2 regions of the Flavobacterium sp. AK-345 genome follow, and region 1 is predicted to be linked to the other one. Evidence: riboswitches for the same ligand, from Rfam matches in the RefSeq annotation. Region 1 holds a riboswitch; the other holds the start of a gene.
What was found. A riboswitch is a leader RNA that binds a small molecule or an ion and turns the genes downstream of it on or off. The one in region 1 is predicted to bind S-adenosylmethionine.
Positions count from the first base shown of each region.

Region 2: linked by a shared signal. The riboswitch ahead of AC4FQ3_RS03770 (aminotransferase class V-fold PLP-dependent enzyme) and the one ahead of AC4FQ3_RS07670 (homocysteine S-methyltransferase family protein) in region 1 are both predicted to bind S-adenosylmethionine.

Region 1 is NZ_JBZEER010000003.1:168,398-176,582, forward strand. It holds gene metF (methylenetetrahydrofolate reductase [NAD(P)H]) at 1-270, opposite strand, end outside; gene metH (methionine synthase) at 352-3,027, opposite strand; gene AC4FQ3_RS07670 (homocysteine S-methyltransferase family protein) at 3,600-4,604, opposite strand; SAM riboswitch class I at 4,935-5,049, opposite strand; gene AC4FQ3_RS07675 (NAD(P)/FAD-dependent oxidoreductase) at 5,454-6,506, opposite strand; gene AC4FQ3_RS07680 (precorrin-2 dehydrogenase/sirohydrochlorin ferrochelatase family protein) at 6,604-7,185, opposite strand; gene cobA (uroporphyrinogen-III C-methyltransferase) at 7,467-8,185, opposite strand, start outside.
Region 2 is NZ_JBZEER010000001.1:828,236-836,420, forward strand. It holds gene AC4FQ3_RS03765 (DUF763 domain-containing protein) at 1-589, shown strand, start outside; gene AC4FQ3_RS03770 (aminotransferase class V-fold PLP-dependent enzyme) at 671-2,173, opposite strand; SAM riboswitch class I at 2,560-2,659, opposite strand; gene AC4FQ3_RS03775 (5'-methylthioadenosine/S-adenosylhomocysteine nucleosidase family protein) at 2,873-3,466, shown strand; gene AC4FQ3_RS03780 (glycoside hydrolase family protein) at 3,742-5,250, opposite strand; gene AC4FQ3_RS03785 (HAD-IIB family hydrolase) at 5,252-7,432, opposite strand; gene AC4FQ3_RS03790 (AraC family transcriptional regulator) at 7,716-8,185, shown strand, end outside.

The sequences.
Region 1 (8,185 bases):
TACATTGTATTTATGTTTTATAGAAGCGCAAATTCCAAGCGTTCCCGGACGCATACGAGTCAATTTTTTATCTAAAAGTCCGTTGCCTTTATCAATATAAATGTATTCTTCACGTGAAGTTGTTACATCAATAAATGGCGGTTTAAACTCCATCAACGGATCGATATTATCGTATAATTCCTGAATGCTTTTCCCCTTTTGAGGCGGAATAAGTTCAAATGAGAATAATGTATTTCCTTTGGCGTTTTCTATATGTTCTGTTACTTTCATTCTTGTTTTTTGTTTCAAGTTTTTTAAGTTTCAAGTTTCAAGTTACGTGCGAACCTGAAACCTGAAACTTGAAACTTTTTCTTAATCTGCTATATTAGGGTTTAACCATTTCATTGCGTAATCTGTTGGCACGCTACGTCGTTTGGCGTAATCAACCACCTGATCTTCTTTTATTTTTCCGAGTCCGAAATACCTGCTTTTCGGGTTTCCGAAATAATATCCTGAAACAGAGGAAGCCGGCCACATCGCCATGCTTTCCGTTAACGTAACTCCAATTTCTTCGGCTACATTTAAGAGTTTCCAAATCGTTGGTTTTTCCAGGTGATCAGGACAAGCCGGATATCCTGGCGCCGGACGAATTCCTTTATAATTTTCTTTAATTAATTCTTCGTTTGTTAAAGATTCTTCTCTATCATAACCCCAGAAATCTTTACGAACTTTTTCGTGAAGATATTCGGCAAAAGCCTCAGCAAAACGGTCTGCAAGCGCTTTAACCATAATCGAATTATAATCATCCAAATCTTTCTCAAATTCCGCGGCCCATTCATCTACACCAAAACCGGTTGTCACACAAAAAGCTCCCATATAATCCTCTATTCCGCTTTCTTTTGGCAGAATAAAATCAGACAATGCAATATTCGGTGCGCCTTTTGTTTTTTGTGATTGCTGACGAAGCGTTAAGAATTTCTCTAAAAATTTTCCGTTTTCATCACGCAATTCGATATCGTCATCATCAACCTGATTCGCAGGAAAAATTCCGTAAATACCTTTTGCTTGTAGTTTTTTCTCAGCCAAAATCACTTTAAGCATCGCCTTAGCATCTGCAAAAAGAGAAGTTGCTTCTTTACCCACAACCTCATCCGTTAAAATCGCAGGATATTTTCCGTGCAATTCCCAAGTTTGAAAAAACGGCGTCCAGTCGATATACGGAACCAAAACATCTAGTTCAACCTCGACGGTTTGTTTTCCAATAAATTTTGGTTTTGTCGGCGTGTATTCACTCCAATCTAATTGCATTTTATTTTTACGGGCATCTTCAATACTCAAGAAGTTTTTATCTCTTGAACGATTTAAAAACGTTTCTCTAAACGAATCGTATTCTGCACGAATATCGCTTGCATATATTTTTCGGTTATGATCTAACAGGTTTCCTGCAACTGTCACGGCGCGCGAAGCATCGTTTACGTGAATTACAGTTTCTCTATATTGCGGAGCGATTTTCACGGCAGTATGCGCACGCGAAGTGGTAGCTCCACCAATCATAATCGGGATTTTAATATCTTGTTTGTCAAGTTCTTTGGCCAGATAGACCATTTCGTCAAGCGAAGGTGTAATTAATCCGCTTAAACCAATAATGTCAACATTATGTTCAATCGCGGCCGCAATAATTTTTTCCGGAGGCACCATAACACCAAGATCTACAATCTCATAATTGTTACAAGCCAAAACTACCGAAACAATGTTTTTACCAATATCGTGAACGTCACCTTTTACGGTTGCCATCAATATTTTCCCGTTTCCTTGTTTGTCTCCGGCTTGTTTACTAGCTTCAATATAGGGCAATAAATATGCAACCGCTTTTTTCATTACACGTGCCGATTTTACTACCTGAGGCAAGAACATTTTTCCGCTTCCGAATAAATCTCCTACGACATTCATTCCCGTCATCAAATTGATTTCGATAACTTCAATTGGTTTTGTTGCAGCCAAACGGGCTTCTTCAACATCTTCTTCAATAAAAGCATCAACTCCTTTAACCAATGAATGCGTAATTCTTTCCTGAACCGTTCCTAAACGCCATTCCTGAATCGCTTTTTCATCACTTTTTACTTCGCCTTTTACGTTCTCCGCAAAATCTAAAAGTCGTTCTGTCGCGTCATCGCGTCTATTTAAAATTACGTCTTCAACGTGCTCTAACAAATCTTTCGGAATATCATCGTAAATCGAAAGCATCTCCGGATTCACGATTCCCATCGTCATTCCGTTCTTGATCGCGTGGTATAAAAACACCGAATGCATCGCTTCACGAACGTGATCGTTTCCTCTAAAAGAGAACGAAACGTTACTTACTCCACCACTAATATGTGCGTGTGGCAAGTTATCACGAACCCATTTTGTACCTCTAAAAAAGTCCAAAGCATTCAGGCGATGTTCTTCCATTCCGGTTGCAACGGGAAAAATGTTTAAATCGAAAATAATATCCTGTGGAGGAAAACCAACTTTGTTAACCAAAATATCATACGAACGCTGGCAGATTTCGACTCTTCGATCAAAATTATCGGCCTGACCTACTTCGTCAAAAGCCATAATAATCGCAGCCGCTCCGTAACGTTTGATTAATTTGGCATGATGAATAAAGGCTTCTTCACCTTCTTTCAATGAAATGGAATTTACAACACTTTTTCCTTGTACTACTTTTAGACCCGCTTCGATGATTTCCCATTTCGAACTGTCGATCATAATCGGCACTCTCGAAATATCCGGTTCTGATGCAATTAAATTCAAAAATTTAGTCATTGCCTGAACACCATCAAGCATTCCTTCATCCATATTAATATCGATGATTTGTGCTCCACCTTCTACTTGTTGTCTTGCAATATCAAGCGCCTCGTCATATTTCTCTTCCTTGATCAAGCGAAGGAATTTTCGTGAACCGGTTACATTCGTACGTTCCCCAACGTTTACAAAAACACTTTCGGGCGTAATAATTAACGGTTCTAATCCTGCTAATACAAGGTCTCTTCTTTTTTCTGCCATTTCTTTTTAAGTTACTAAGGTCCTAAGATGCTTAGGTTCTAAGTTTTTTATTCTTTGTTTTCTTTCCTGCAAGGTTTTCGAAACCTTGTAGGTATATTTCGTTTTTTAATAATCTTATTTTGGGCGTGTCCCTCCGGGTCAGGCTATTCGTTTCTAGTCCTCACACTTCCTTCGTCAGGCTGTGGGCTATCCACTTCTATCCCTCACGCAAACTTGGTTTCATAAGATATTTATGTTTTTTCACGTTTTCAATAATCGTTTTCAAATCTTTGAACCTATATATGTCGTTCCTACGGAACTTTTGTTGTGAATCTTTATCATTTTCAACGGAATAAATTCCGTTGCTACCAATATTTCGTTCCTCCGGAACTTTTATTTCTTCGGCTTACTTGTCTTTGCGAGGAACGAAGCAATCTCATCCCGATATTCCACATTTTTAAAAACATATTGTTCCGACAAAACCTTTAGCTTCCTTTAACCTGCAAGGTTTCCAAAACCTTGTAGGTTTGCCATTTACTCGCCAACAAATTTATACCTACAAGGTTTTGAAAACCTTGTAGGAAACGTAAACATTAGGCCAAAACAGGCGCCACTCTCGGCTTATAACCCTTCGCTACTTCAGCAATTAATCGAATATGATCCGGAGTTGTTCCACAACAACCACCGATAATATTAATTAAATTATCATCTAAATATTCTTTGATTAGCGCCTGAGTTTGTTCTGGTGTTTCATCATATTGTCCGAACGCGTTTGGTAAACCTGCATTTGGATGTGCCGAAACGTTGAACTGTGTATGCTGAGATAATGTTTTTAAATACGGTTTCAACAAATCGGCTCCAAGAGCACAATTAAAACCAACACTCAATAACGGAATATGTGATACTGAAATTAAGAACGCTTCAACCGTTTGCCCGGAAAGTGTTCTTCCTGAAGCATCGGTAATCGTTCCCGAAACCATGATTGGAATATCCAAATTGCGTTCGTCTTTTACTTCTTCGATTGCAAAAAGTGCTGCTTTAGCATTTAAGGTGTCGAAAATAGTTTCTACCAAAAGTAAATCGCATCCTCCATCCATTAAAGCTTCGACTTGTTGTTTGTAAGCAATACGCAAATCATCAAAAGTTACGGCTCTGTAACCCGGATCGTTTACATCTGGCGACATACTTGCCGTTCTGTTTGTTGGTCCGATGGATCCGGCAACAAAACGTGGTTTCTCCGGATTTTTAGCGGTGAATTCATCGGCTACTTCTCTGGCAATTTTAGCCGATTCGTAATTTAATTCATAGACCAAATCTTCCAGGAAATAATCGGCCATACCGATTGTAGTTCCTGAAAAAGTATTGGTTTCTACGATGTCAGCGCCAGCTTCAAAATAAGCGGCGTGAACATCGCGGATCGCTTGTGGTTGTGTTATGGATAGTAAATCGTTGTTTCCTTTTAACGGATGTGGAAAATCTTTGAAACGCTCTCCACGAAAATCTTCTTCGGAGAAATTATAGCGTTGCAACATCGTTCCCATTGCTCCATCAAGGATTAGGATATTTTTTTTAATTGCTTCCTGAATTGTTATTGCCATGACTTATTTGCCGCAAAGACGCTAAGGCGCCAAGCTTTTTATTTAATTATATTTCTGACATTTAATAAACCTGACGGGTTTTAAAAACCCGTCAGGTTTAAATCGATATTTTGCTTCACATTAATTCCAAAAAATCACTATTGTAAGCTAGCTAGCCCCGATGGAAGCAAATATCCTTTTTATTCTGGGGTTCAGAATAAAAAGATATTGTGTACAGCGGGAACTAATGACAGCAAAAAATGCGTCAATGATTCGCTCATAATACTGAATTCAGTAAAATAATATTGTATGGTTGTCAGGAAGAGTTTTGGAAAATACTTTATGTATTTTGTGTTATCTATCTTAAATACAATGAATTCGTATTAAGTAGAATGTAGCACCTTCTTTATGATAAAGGGTTGCTAAGGTTTCATTGGGTCTTTCCCTCCGCCTTTCGTGATAACTTTCAATAATTTTAAGAACAGTGCAAAGGTATGAAATAGCCTTGCGACTTGCAAGTTTTTTTTTAAGGTTCTGAGGGACTGAGTTGCTAAGGTTCTAAGGATTTTTTTTTAAGGGGTTGAGACAATAAGATGTCGAGCTCCTCAGTTTAAAGTTTGGCATATGTTTTTCAAATATAGCCCACGGTTTCAACCGTGGGAAACGGATCGTAATTTTACATCGTGAGAACAAATTGCGATTATTCATCATGAATATGTATTGTGATATGCAATGCGCTCCAGTGGTTGAAACCACTGGCTATGTTTAAAAAACGAATTCTTATTTGTTAAAAACGAAAAAGCCCAAACCATAAGTTTGAGCTTTATATATAAAAATCTTAGAATCTTAGTGTCTTAGTATCTCAGAACCTTAGACAATCGCTTTCACAACTGCTTTTGGGGCTTCTTTACGAGTTCCGTCGAAACCGTCTACTCCGGAAACTGTTGTATATTTTAATACATATTTTTTACCCGGATTGATAATTGCGTATGCGGCCTGACACATTAAAGTTGCTTCATGGAAACCACAAAGAATCAATTTCAATTTTCCTGGGTATGTGTTTACGTCTCCAATAGCGAAGATTCCCGGAATATTAGTTTGGTAATCTAATGCATTGTTTACTTTAATGGCATTTTTTTCGATTTCTAATCCCCAGTCTGCGATTGGTCCTAATTTTGGCGTTAATCCGAAAAGTGGAATGAAGAAATCTGTTTCGATTTTACGGTGTGCTCCGTTTTCTTCGATATCTAACGATTCAACGTGCTCAGCGCCATTTATTCCGATAACTTCTGCTGGTGTAATTAGTTTAATTTTTCCGGAAGTTTTTAATTCCTGTACTTTTTCTACAGAATCTAAAGCTCCTCTAAACTCATTTCTACGGTGAATTAAAGTTACTTCTGAAGCTACATTTGCCAAAAAGATACTCCAGTCTAATGCTGAATCTCCTCCTCCGGCAATTACAACTCTCTTATCTCTGAATTTCTCCGGATTTTTGATGAAGTATTTTACTCCTTTATCTTCATAAAACTCGATATCTTCTATAAGTGGTTTACGAGGCTCAAAACTTCCTAAACCTCCAGCGATGGCGATAACCGGTGCGTGAAATTTAGTTCCTTTATTTGAGGTTACGATAAAACTTCCGTCTTCTTGTTTTTCGATTGTTTCTGCGCGTTCTCCTAATGTATAACCTGGTTCAAACTGCTTAATTTGTTCTTGTAAATTATCAATTAAATCTCCTGCTAAAACTTCAGGGAAACCAGGAATATCATAAATAGGCTTTTTTGGATACAATTCTGAAAGTTGTCCTCCTGCTTGTGGCAAAGCATCTAAAATATGACATTTTAATTTTAATAATCCTGCCTCAAAAACGGCAAATAAACCTGTTGGTCCTGCTCCAATTATAAGTATATCTGTTTTAATCATTATGGTTGTTGTTTATAATCATTCTTAATAATACAAAGAAACGAATAATTTATTCTACTGCCAATGATTTTTGTCATTGATTTCTTTGCGCAATTTTCTATTCTTTATTTTTTAATGAATTGGTTATTTCATTCATTCTTTTTACCTTTTCTTCAAAGTCGCCTTTTAAGGTTTTGCGATATTCATTAAGATTTTCTACCATTTGGTTGATATCTTCCGGAATTACCTCTTCAAAAAACTCTCTTAACCTTTTAGCGGTTGTTGGCGATTTTCCGTTGGTCGAAATAGCAATTTTTACGTTTCCTTTCGTTACGATTCCGCCTAAATAATAATCACACAAATCTGGTGTATCGGCAATATTGCAAATCAAATAACGCTTTCTGGATAAATCATATACTCTTTTGTTGACTTCTAAATCATCAGTACAAGCGATTACCATATGGCGTTTTTTGAGCATTTTCTTTTTGAACTTAGCTTCCGTCAATTTAATCGAAGGATGACTTTCTGCTAAAACTTTAATTTCTAAATGAAAATCCGGCGCTACGACCTCAACATTTGCATTTGGACTTGACTTTAATAAAAAAGACAATTTTTCCAGTCCCACATTTCCTCCGCCCACAATCAAAACATTCAGATTGTGAAGTTTTAGGAATATTGGATATAATTCGTTTTGTTCCATTTCATTTAATTTTATCCAATCAAAATTAGATGATTTTTATTTTATCGGATTAAATTCGGTCGTTTTTAACCTAATAAATTTAATTCTTTGCATCATTAGATTGAAATCCGAAATCATAATCTCGCGTTCCCCGGGTTGAAATCTGACGTTAATACTATGCGTACATCGGGTTGAAACCCGACGCTACAATATTGTTCATCCCTCTGGGATTTTATTATGTAACCTATTTCCTTTGTGTCAATCAGGTTAAAACCAGACGCTATGAATATTCCCTTTTAATTTTATAGAATGATTTCTTTTGATAGAAATTCTTCGTAAAATCCTTTTAATTTATTGCTTTCTCTCACAACTTCTCCCAGAACGATAATTGCTGGTGAACTTAGTTTCTTCTCTTTTACAATTTCTAAAATTGAATTTACTGTTCCCACTCCCACTTTTTCATCTTTGGTTGTTCCGTTTTGGATGATTGCAACGGGCAAATCTCCTTTGTCTTCTTTTTGAAACAAATCGATAATTTGTGGTAATTTGTGCATTCCCATCAAAATAACAACTGTTGCAGATGATTGAGCAGCCAGAGCAACATCAGCAGATAATTTTCTGTCAGAAGTTGTGCCTGTAATCGCCCAAAAACTTTCTGAAACACCTCTTTTTGTAATCGAAATTCCCTGACTTGCCGGAACTGCAACTACAGAAGATATTCCAGGAATGACAACTGTTTCGATTCCAAAGCTTTCTGCAAATTCTATTTCTTCGCTTCCACGTCCAAAAATAAACGGATCACCACCTTTTAAACGCACTACATTTCCGTAAGTCAATGCATTATCTACAATCAATTGATTGATTTGATCCTGCGTATAAGCGTGATTGCCTATCTTTTTTCCAACAAAAATTTTGATGGAATTTTTAGGAGCGTAAGCCAGTATTTCGTCATTGGCCAATGCATCGTACAAAACCACATTCGCTTCAGCCAATGCTTTTACACCTTTCAGCGTAAGCAAAT
Region 2 (8,185 bases), on a different contig from region 1:
AGAAGGTATTTTAGAATTATCTAAAGAATCTCCAACAAGAATCATGAAAGAAATGCAGCATCTTTCTATGCCTGCACATCACGATGTGAGAATGGAAGATGTAAATATGAAAAGATTGGGCGCAATGTTATGGGCAACCCACGAAAATAAACCGGAAGATTTTGAAGAATTATTGCTTTTAAAAGGAATGGGACCAAGAGCTTTACAATCGTTAGCATTGGTTAGTGAAATAATTTACGGCACTCCTACCCGATTTGAAGATCCGGCACGTTTTTCTTTCGCTCATGGCGGAAAAGACGGGCATCCGTTTCCTGTTCCTGTAAAAATTTATGATGAAACAATTGATACTTTGCAAAGGGCAATTAATCGTGCTAAAATTGGAAATAGTGACAAAATACAGGCAATTCAAAAATTATCAGAGATTTCAAGAAAAGCCGAAGAAAGTTTTACACCCAATTCTAACTTTGATGCCCTGATTCAAAGAGAACGTGATGAATCGCACAAATATGGCGGAAGAACTATTTTTGGAGATGCCAAACCTCCAAAAAGCAAACCTTCAAACCCTAATAATCAATTGGAATTATTTTAAACTGATAACAGGTTTTAGCAAAAAAAAACTCATTTCGGTAATGAAATGAGTTTTTAAATTTTATTAAAAAGCACATTTATATTACCCGAGCTCAAACCATTTTTGTACCTCTTTTTCAATATCTTCTCCAATTATAACATTCTCAAATTCATTAGAAGAACTATTGTATTTATAATCTTTTTGCCATTCCTGATAATTTTGCGCAACTTGCTGTATAGCATCACAAATAAACAAAAGTTCTTCATTTGTCATGATTGGATGCAGGGATAAACGAACCCATCCCGGTTTATTGGTTTGATTTTTCTGAAGTAATTCGTTGGTTATTTCTTTTGATTTTTCTTCATCAATATCAAACAAATAATGTGCATAAGTGCTGGCGCAGGACCAACCGCCACGAACCTGAATTCCGAAACGGTCATTTAAAAGTCTAACAACCAAATTGTAATGAATGTTTTCGATTACAAAAGAAACGCAGCCAATTCTTTCGGTTGTAATATCTCCCAAAATAGATAAACCCGGAATTTTACTAAACGCTGCATAACAAAGATCAAGCAATTCTTTTTCTCTGTTTTTTATGTTTTCTACTTTCATCTGGTCTTTTAGTTCCAGAGCCAAAGCAGTTCTTATTACCTGCAAAAATCCTGGAGTTCCGCCATCTTCTTTTACTTCTATTATGTCACTATATTGATATCCTCCGGATGGATTTGTCCATTTTACGTTTCCTCCGCCCGGATTATCGGGAATGTTGCTTTTGTATAACTTTTCATTAAAAACCAAAACCCCGCAGGTTCCGGGGCCGCCCAGGAATTTATGTGGAGAAAAGAAAATCGCATCTAATTGTTCTTCAGGATCTTCAGGATGCATATTAATTTTTACATAAGGTGCAGAAGCTGCAAAATCAACAAAGCAAAAACCACCATTTTGATGCATGATTTTGGCCAATTCATGATAAGGTGTAATTATTCCGGATACATTTGAGCAAGCCGTAAAAGAGCCGATTTTCAGTTTTCGATCTGCGTATTTTTTTATTTTCTCAGCAAGAATTTCGGGGTTTACCAAATTGTTCTCGTCGGCAGGCAAAATAACCACATCGGCATTGGTTTCATACCACGGAACCTGATTAGAATGATGTTCCATGTGAGTAATAAAAACGACTGGTTTATCTGTTTCGTCTTCAGTTTTTTTAGAATGAAATTTATTATCGGCAGTACGCAAACCCAGATAACGCTGCAATTTAGATAAAGCTGCTGTCATTCCGGTTCCTGTGGTAACCAAAACATCAGACTCATTAGCATTAACGTGTTTTTTAATTACTGCTCTGGCATGCTGATAAGCATACGTGGAAGCTTTTCCGGTTTGACTTGAAAATGAATGCGTATTGGCAATCATCGGACCTATTTTATTGAGCATTATATCTTCAATCGGAATATATAATCTTCCGCTGGCAACCCAGTCAGCATATAATAAATTTTGTTTTCCGTAAATGGATTCAAAAATGTGATTTACTCCTATTGTATTTTCTCTAAATTTCGAAAAATACTTTTCTAATTGGCTTGTTTTTACTTGCTTCTCAATAACATTCATTTCCCTATCATTTTAAATTAACATATTTTATTTCTCGTTGAATCTTTGGAAGAATCCAAATTTTCGAAGTGATTTTTTAAGGTTTTGTAACCGATATATCGCAGTTGATTATTAGTGTTGCTTAATAAGATATTTTTCATAATAATTTGATTTAAAATTGAACATAAGTGTTCCCTGACCAATTTGAAATGGCCTAACGTAACGTCAATAAAGGGAAATAGACTAGAAAAAATTACCTGCCGTGCATTCGAAAAACTAAAGATTTATTTTCCTGAAATAGCAGATTGGTTTCTGTAAAATTGGCGTATAATAATAGCTCAGCTTTCATTTTAATGATAAAAAAATTTAATAATGATGAGCTTATTCAGATTTACTAAACGAAATCTTTCTTATCTGTCCGCCGTAGCGGAAGGATTTAGCACCTTATTTGGCAACAGGTTGCTAAGACATCATCGGGCCTATTCCCTCAGTCTTTCTGGATAAGTCATGTAGAAATTTTCTACTCTACAAATATATATAAATTCTATCGAATTAATATAGTTTAAAACTGTTTTTTTTAATTTTTAACAATAAATAAAGTATTACGTACTATCTGATCTCTTATCTGAACAATAAAAAATTGACATAAATCCTTTCTTTCCATGACCTATTATTTAGTTGAAATGAGCATCTTTGCATATCGAAAAATAAACTTATTTAATGATAAAAATTACACCCGAATTATCTTTTCCATTAAAAGATGTATTATTCTCATTTGCATTAGAATCTGAAGCAGCAGATATTTTCGTTGGTCAAAATACGCTCATTACCGGAATCGGAAAAGTAAATGCAGCTTATGAATTAACCAAAGTTATTCAAAACAAAAAACCATCTTTAATCGTTAATCTTGGATCAGCAGGAAGCAATTCTTTTCAAAAAGGCGACATTATTTGCTGTACTAAATTTGTGCAAAGAGATATGGATGTGAGAGGTTTGGGATTTGCACAATATGAAACTCCGCTTTCTAATTTACCAGTAATTCTTGACTATGGTTTGGCAATGGATAACCTGCAAATAGGTATTTGTGGAACAGGTGATAGTTTTGAGATGGGTCACGCCACCAAAATATATGATGTGGTAGATATGGAAGCTTATGCACTTGCCATGATTGCCATGAAAGAAAATATCCCGTTTTTATGTCTAAAATATATTTCAGATGGTGCCGATGATAATGCCGCTGATGACTGGGTTATTCAGGTTCACAAGGCTGCAGCAGCTTTTGGAAACATTTTACAACTTAATAATAACATTTAAACACGAATTTCACGAATTTCACGAATTTGCACTAATTTTTTAATAGTTGATCTTAAAATTAATTCATGCAAATTCGTAAAAGCCATAATTTATTTTACTTGTAAACATTGCCAACGGTTTCAACCGTTGGGACATAATGTATTTTTATTATGCATGTCCCCCAAGGTTGAAACCTTGGGCTATATTCATCTCTCTTTCTTTCTTCTATCCTCTTGCCTCTATTCTCTTGCTTCTATTGTCTTGCTTCTATTCTCTTCCCTCTATCCTCTTTCTTCTTAATGCGATTTTTTCAAATATTCATCAAAAGCTTTATTTGGATCTGAAGTTGCGTATTCATTTTCCGGTTCTGGAATTACGTGAATCTTTGAATCTTTTAAGGATACAATGGCAGAACAAACATAGACCCCTATTTTTCCTTCGCTGTATTTAAAATCCAATAAAGTTAATTTAACCACTTCATTGATCGATACTTCATAGTAATTTCCGTGACGGATTATTTTAAAGTAGATTTCTTTTTTATCGACAATTTCAAATTGATTCGTTTGAATATTTTCGAAGATAAAATTGTTTTTGACGTCTTTTTCATTAAATCCCCACGCTCGAAACTGGACAAAACCATTTACAAAATCAATTGAAACATAATAGGCAGTTCCTTCTTCGTCGCACTCAATTACAAAACCTGTTTTTCCCATTCCTTCAACCGCCAGTGTTCCTTCCCACACAAAATCATTGGATGGTTTTTCAAAACAAAAAACTTCGTAACCGCTTCGGCATCCAAAACGCCACTTATTTTCATGTTCTAAAACAAAATTTGCAGATGGATTTCCTAAAATAGGCACCGGAATTGGTAAGTTCTTTTGCGCAATTGTTCTCTGATAAATCGTTTCCCAATGGTGATAGGTTTTTAATAAAAGTCTGCCGCTGGTATCAACATCTAATTGTTTTGGTGGCGGAATTACGCGATGTGTGTTGACATTTCCTCCCACAAAATAAAAATTGTAGATCAAAAAATAATCGCCTTCCTTTACAATTCTTGCGGCATAATTGCCTTGTGGCATTAGCACATTATTATGAAAAGCATGATATTCTCCTTTAAAATCAGGAGAGAACCAATAACGAACTTTAATATCTTCGCGAATCGAACCCAACAAATAATGCATTCCTTTTATTTCGACTACGCAAGGGCATTCCACATCATCATATACATACGGAACATGCAGCGGCTTTTGAAGCACAAAACCAGTAGCTTCTCTTTTTGCTACACCAATACATCCCCTTCTGTAAGTTGGTCCGATGGCACTTCTGGCGCAAATTAGCAAATAATCTTCTCCCTCAAATTCATACTTATACGGATCTCTAAAACTAATCCATTCGCGGGGATTATTGGCCGAACTTTCATAATAAGGTGCCTGACTTTTTAAAGGAAGACCATATTCGTTTTCTTTCGTCCAATGAATTAAATCCGGAGAAACTGCCCTTCCTACTTTTTGCATTATTCCTTTATCCTTGCGCTTTAATCCTGTATAATACATTTCGTAACCTTCTCCCGCTGTGTTTTTACTTACGTGCATCGTCCATAACATATCGTCATCCCATTCTCCGGGATCTCCAACCCACAAAGCATTTTTTACTCTTTTCCAGGAAAGACCATCACGCGATACGGCATGTGCGATATAATCATGATTAGGAATAATCAAATGAAACAAATGATGAAGTCCGTTTTCATCAATAAAAACATCAACATCGCCTATTTCCCAACTGCTAAAACCTGAACCTGAATACATATTATTTTATTATTTTATAATGTTTTAATCCTTCTAAAATTCCTAAAGATGCTGAACTTTTTGCCACAAAAATACTTTTGGTTGTTTCATAATGATCTAATTCCATACTTCTGTTTCCTACAATAATTCCTTTTATTGCACCTCTAAACATGTCGATATCATTTCCTGAATCTCCTGCCGCAATTACGTTAGACAAAGGAATTGCCCATTTACGGCATAAAAATTTAATTGCGTTTCCTTTTGAAGCTCTTTTGGGAATAAAATCCAGAAACTGTCCGTGACTCGGAATAATGTTGATTTTATACCATCCCTTTCCTAAAGCCTTGACTAACTCTTCATGATCGTATTTTTCCTTATCATAATAATAGGAGATCTTAAAAGGATTTTGAGCTTCATCTTCCTGGAGTTTCATCCACGGAATTGCTTTTAAACGATTTTCAATATCATCTCTTTTCCATCTTCCTGATAAAAAAGTCGCCCAGCCTTTATCTAAAATGTAATCCGTACCATTTGTATAATAAATTTCGGTTCCAACAGAGCAAATAATAAAATCCGGTAGCGGAAATTGTTCTTCATCAATTACTTTTTTTACCAGCGTCAAATTTCTTCCGGATGCGAGGGCAAAAGCCATTTTATTGGTGCGATTTACTAAATGCACTTTTAATTCTTTTAAACCCGGATTATTTAATTTGGGTTCAATCAGGGTTCCGTCAATATCCGAAACTAATAAATTTTCGACTTTTCTTTTTAAACGCTCAATATTGATATTTGGATAGTGTCTGTTTTTAATTCCGGAACCAGATGAAAGCGTCAGATTCTCATTAATTAATTCAACGTATTGATTAACATGACTTAACCAACTGTAATGTTTTTGAATATTGATGGCTCCGTTATTCGAATAATATTTCCATTGATTTTCATCGGTTAATATATTTCGCACCGCTTTTTTAATTTCATTTACATCTAAAGGATCTACCAATATTCCGTTTTGGCAGGTCGGTATAATTTCAGATGGCCCTCCGTTTTTGGTCACCACAACAGGCAAACCAGAACTGGCTGATTCTATTACGGTTAAACCGAAATTTTCATGCAGCGTCAGATTGACAAATACACCTCTTTTTTCGGCCGCATAACGGTAAATAATCGAAACTTCATTTTCTACATCATGCTTTTTCGGAATTGCCATTTTCCCGTATAAATCGTACTTATCCATTAACAGCAGTAAATCTGTTAATACGTCTTTTTCTGATTCCGGCATTTGTGAAATATCTTTTCGGATACCTGCAAAAATAACCAGATTAGCGATGCTTTGCAGTTCTTTGTCTTTGCCGTAAACTTCAATAAGTGTATGAAGATTTTTATGGCGATCTGGCCTTGAAAGTGCCAAAATAAAGGGCTTGTGGGGATTTATAAGAAACTTAGAAATGGTTTCTGCAACCCAATATTTTCTTTGTTCTTCTTCCATTTGCTTATCCAAATCCTGTTCGAGATGATAATAGGGAACAAATTTTCTGGTATCAATACCGGGAGAAATGGCGTGGTATTTGGCTAAATCAAAATTTTTATACGGTTTATAAGTTTCTATTTCCTGCTCTGTCGAAGTAACAATAAATTCTGATAATTCGAGTGTCCTTTCTTCTGCGGCAATTCTGGCTTTAAACTTAAATTTCTTTTCGAGTTCCTGTTCGTCTATCCCGCTTTCGAGCAATTTTTTTCTTTTATGAAAACCTAACGAATGTCCGGTATGAGCAAAAGGAATATTCAGGATTATCGATAATTCGCTCGCCACATAACCCGCATCTCCGTAATGAGAATGAATCCAGTTGGGAAATATGTCGTGAACTTTAATATGCTGAACAATTCCGTTTACAAAAGTATCAAGACCTTCCCATAATTGTTCTTTCGGTTTGTATTTTTTCCCTAAAAAGGGAATTCGCCTTATGGTCAATTTTTCATTTACTACTTCAATAGGTACTGCATATTCTGGAGAAAGACTGCGATCGTCAATCAATCTGGTAAATAAATCAACATGCTCAACATCTGCATGTTGTGATAAAAATTCGGCAAGTTCGTATACATATTTAGTTTGTCCTCCATTATCAGCATCTCTGCCAATCTCAAGACCTGAGCCTTTCAAAAGTCCGTGAATATTGATCAATGAAATTCTTAATTTTGTCATCATCTTTTTTATTAATTTGATTTTAAGGTACGAAAAATAAAGCGAACTGACCCGAAATCTGAGGAAAAACAGACAATTTAAATCAAATCTGTAAAAATTATGGCAATAAAATTCCATTCACATCAACAAAAAAACCATGAATATTTCATCATGTAAATCTTTGATTTGCAATAAATTTCTCTTTGATTATTAAAGTATAATGGTAACTTATTGAATAGTTTTTGAGTCAAGTTTCCCCATGACCTGAATAAGTTTGCGTAAATTTGCCAAAACAGCAATTTTTAAAATGAATATAAAAAGGTCAGAGATCAAAAAAATTATTGAAAAAGCAGAAGACAAAAATTTATCTTTCCGCGTTTTTGATTTAGACAAAAAACATATTGAAAACTATCAGCAGCCTCACAAAAATGATCACTTTTTGATTATTATTGTAGAAACAGGAAAAGTTGATGTTCAGATCGAAGACAAAATTCATTTTCTAAAAGCAGGAAAAATTTCTATCATTTTTCCGGAACAAATTTGCTTTATTTCTAATTTCAGTAAAGATTTAACCGGTAAAATAATTTTATTTGAAGAAGTATTATTTTGTTCCGATATACTAAAGAATGAATTAAGTCCTTATAATGTCAATCTTTCTGCCAATCTTAATTGTACGGCACTTTCCAATGAGGAATTTGAAGAAGCAATTACGCTTGTAAAAAGTATCCAGAATATTTACAATAAACCAAGTCTTGTCAAAAAAGAACAAGCCCGTTT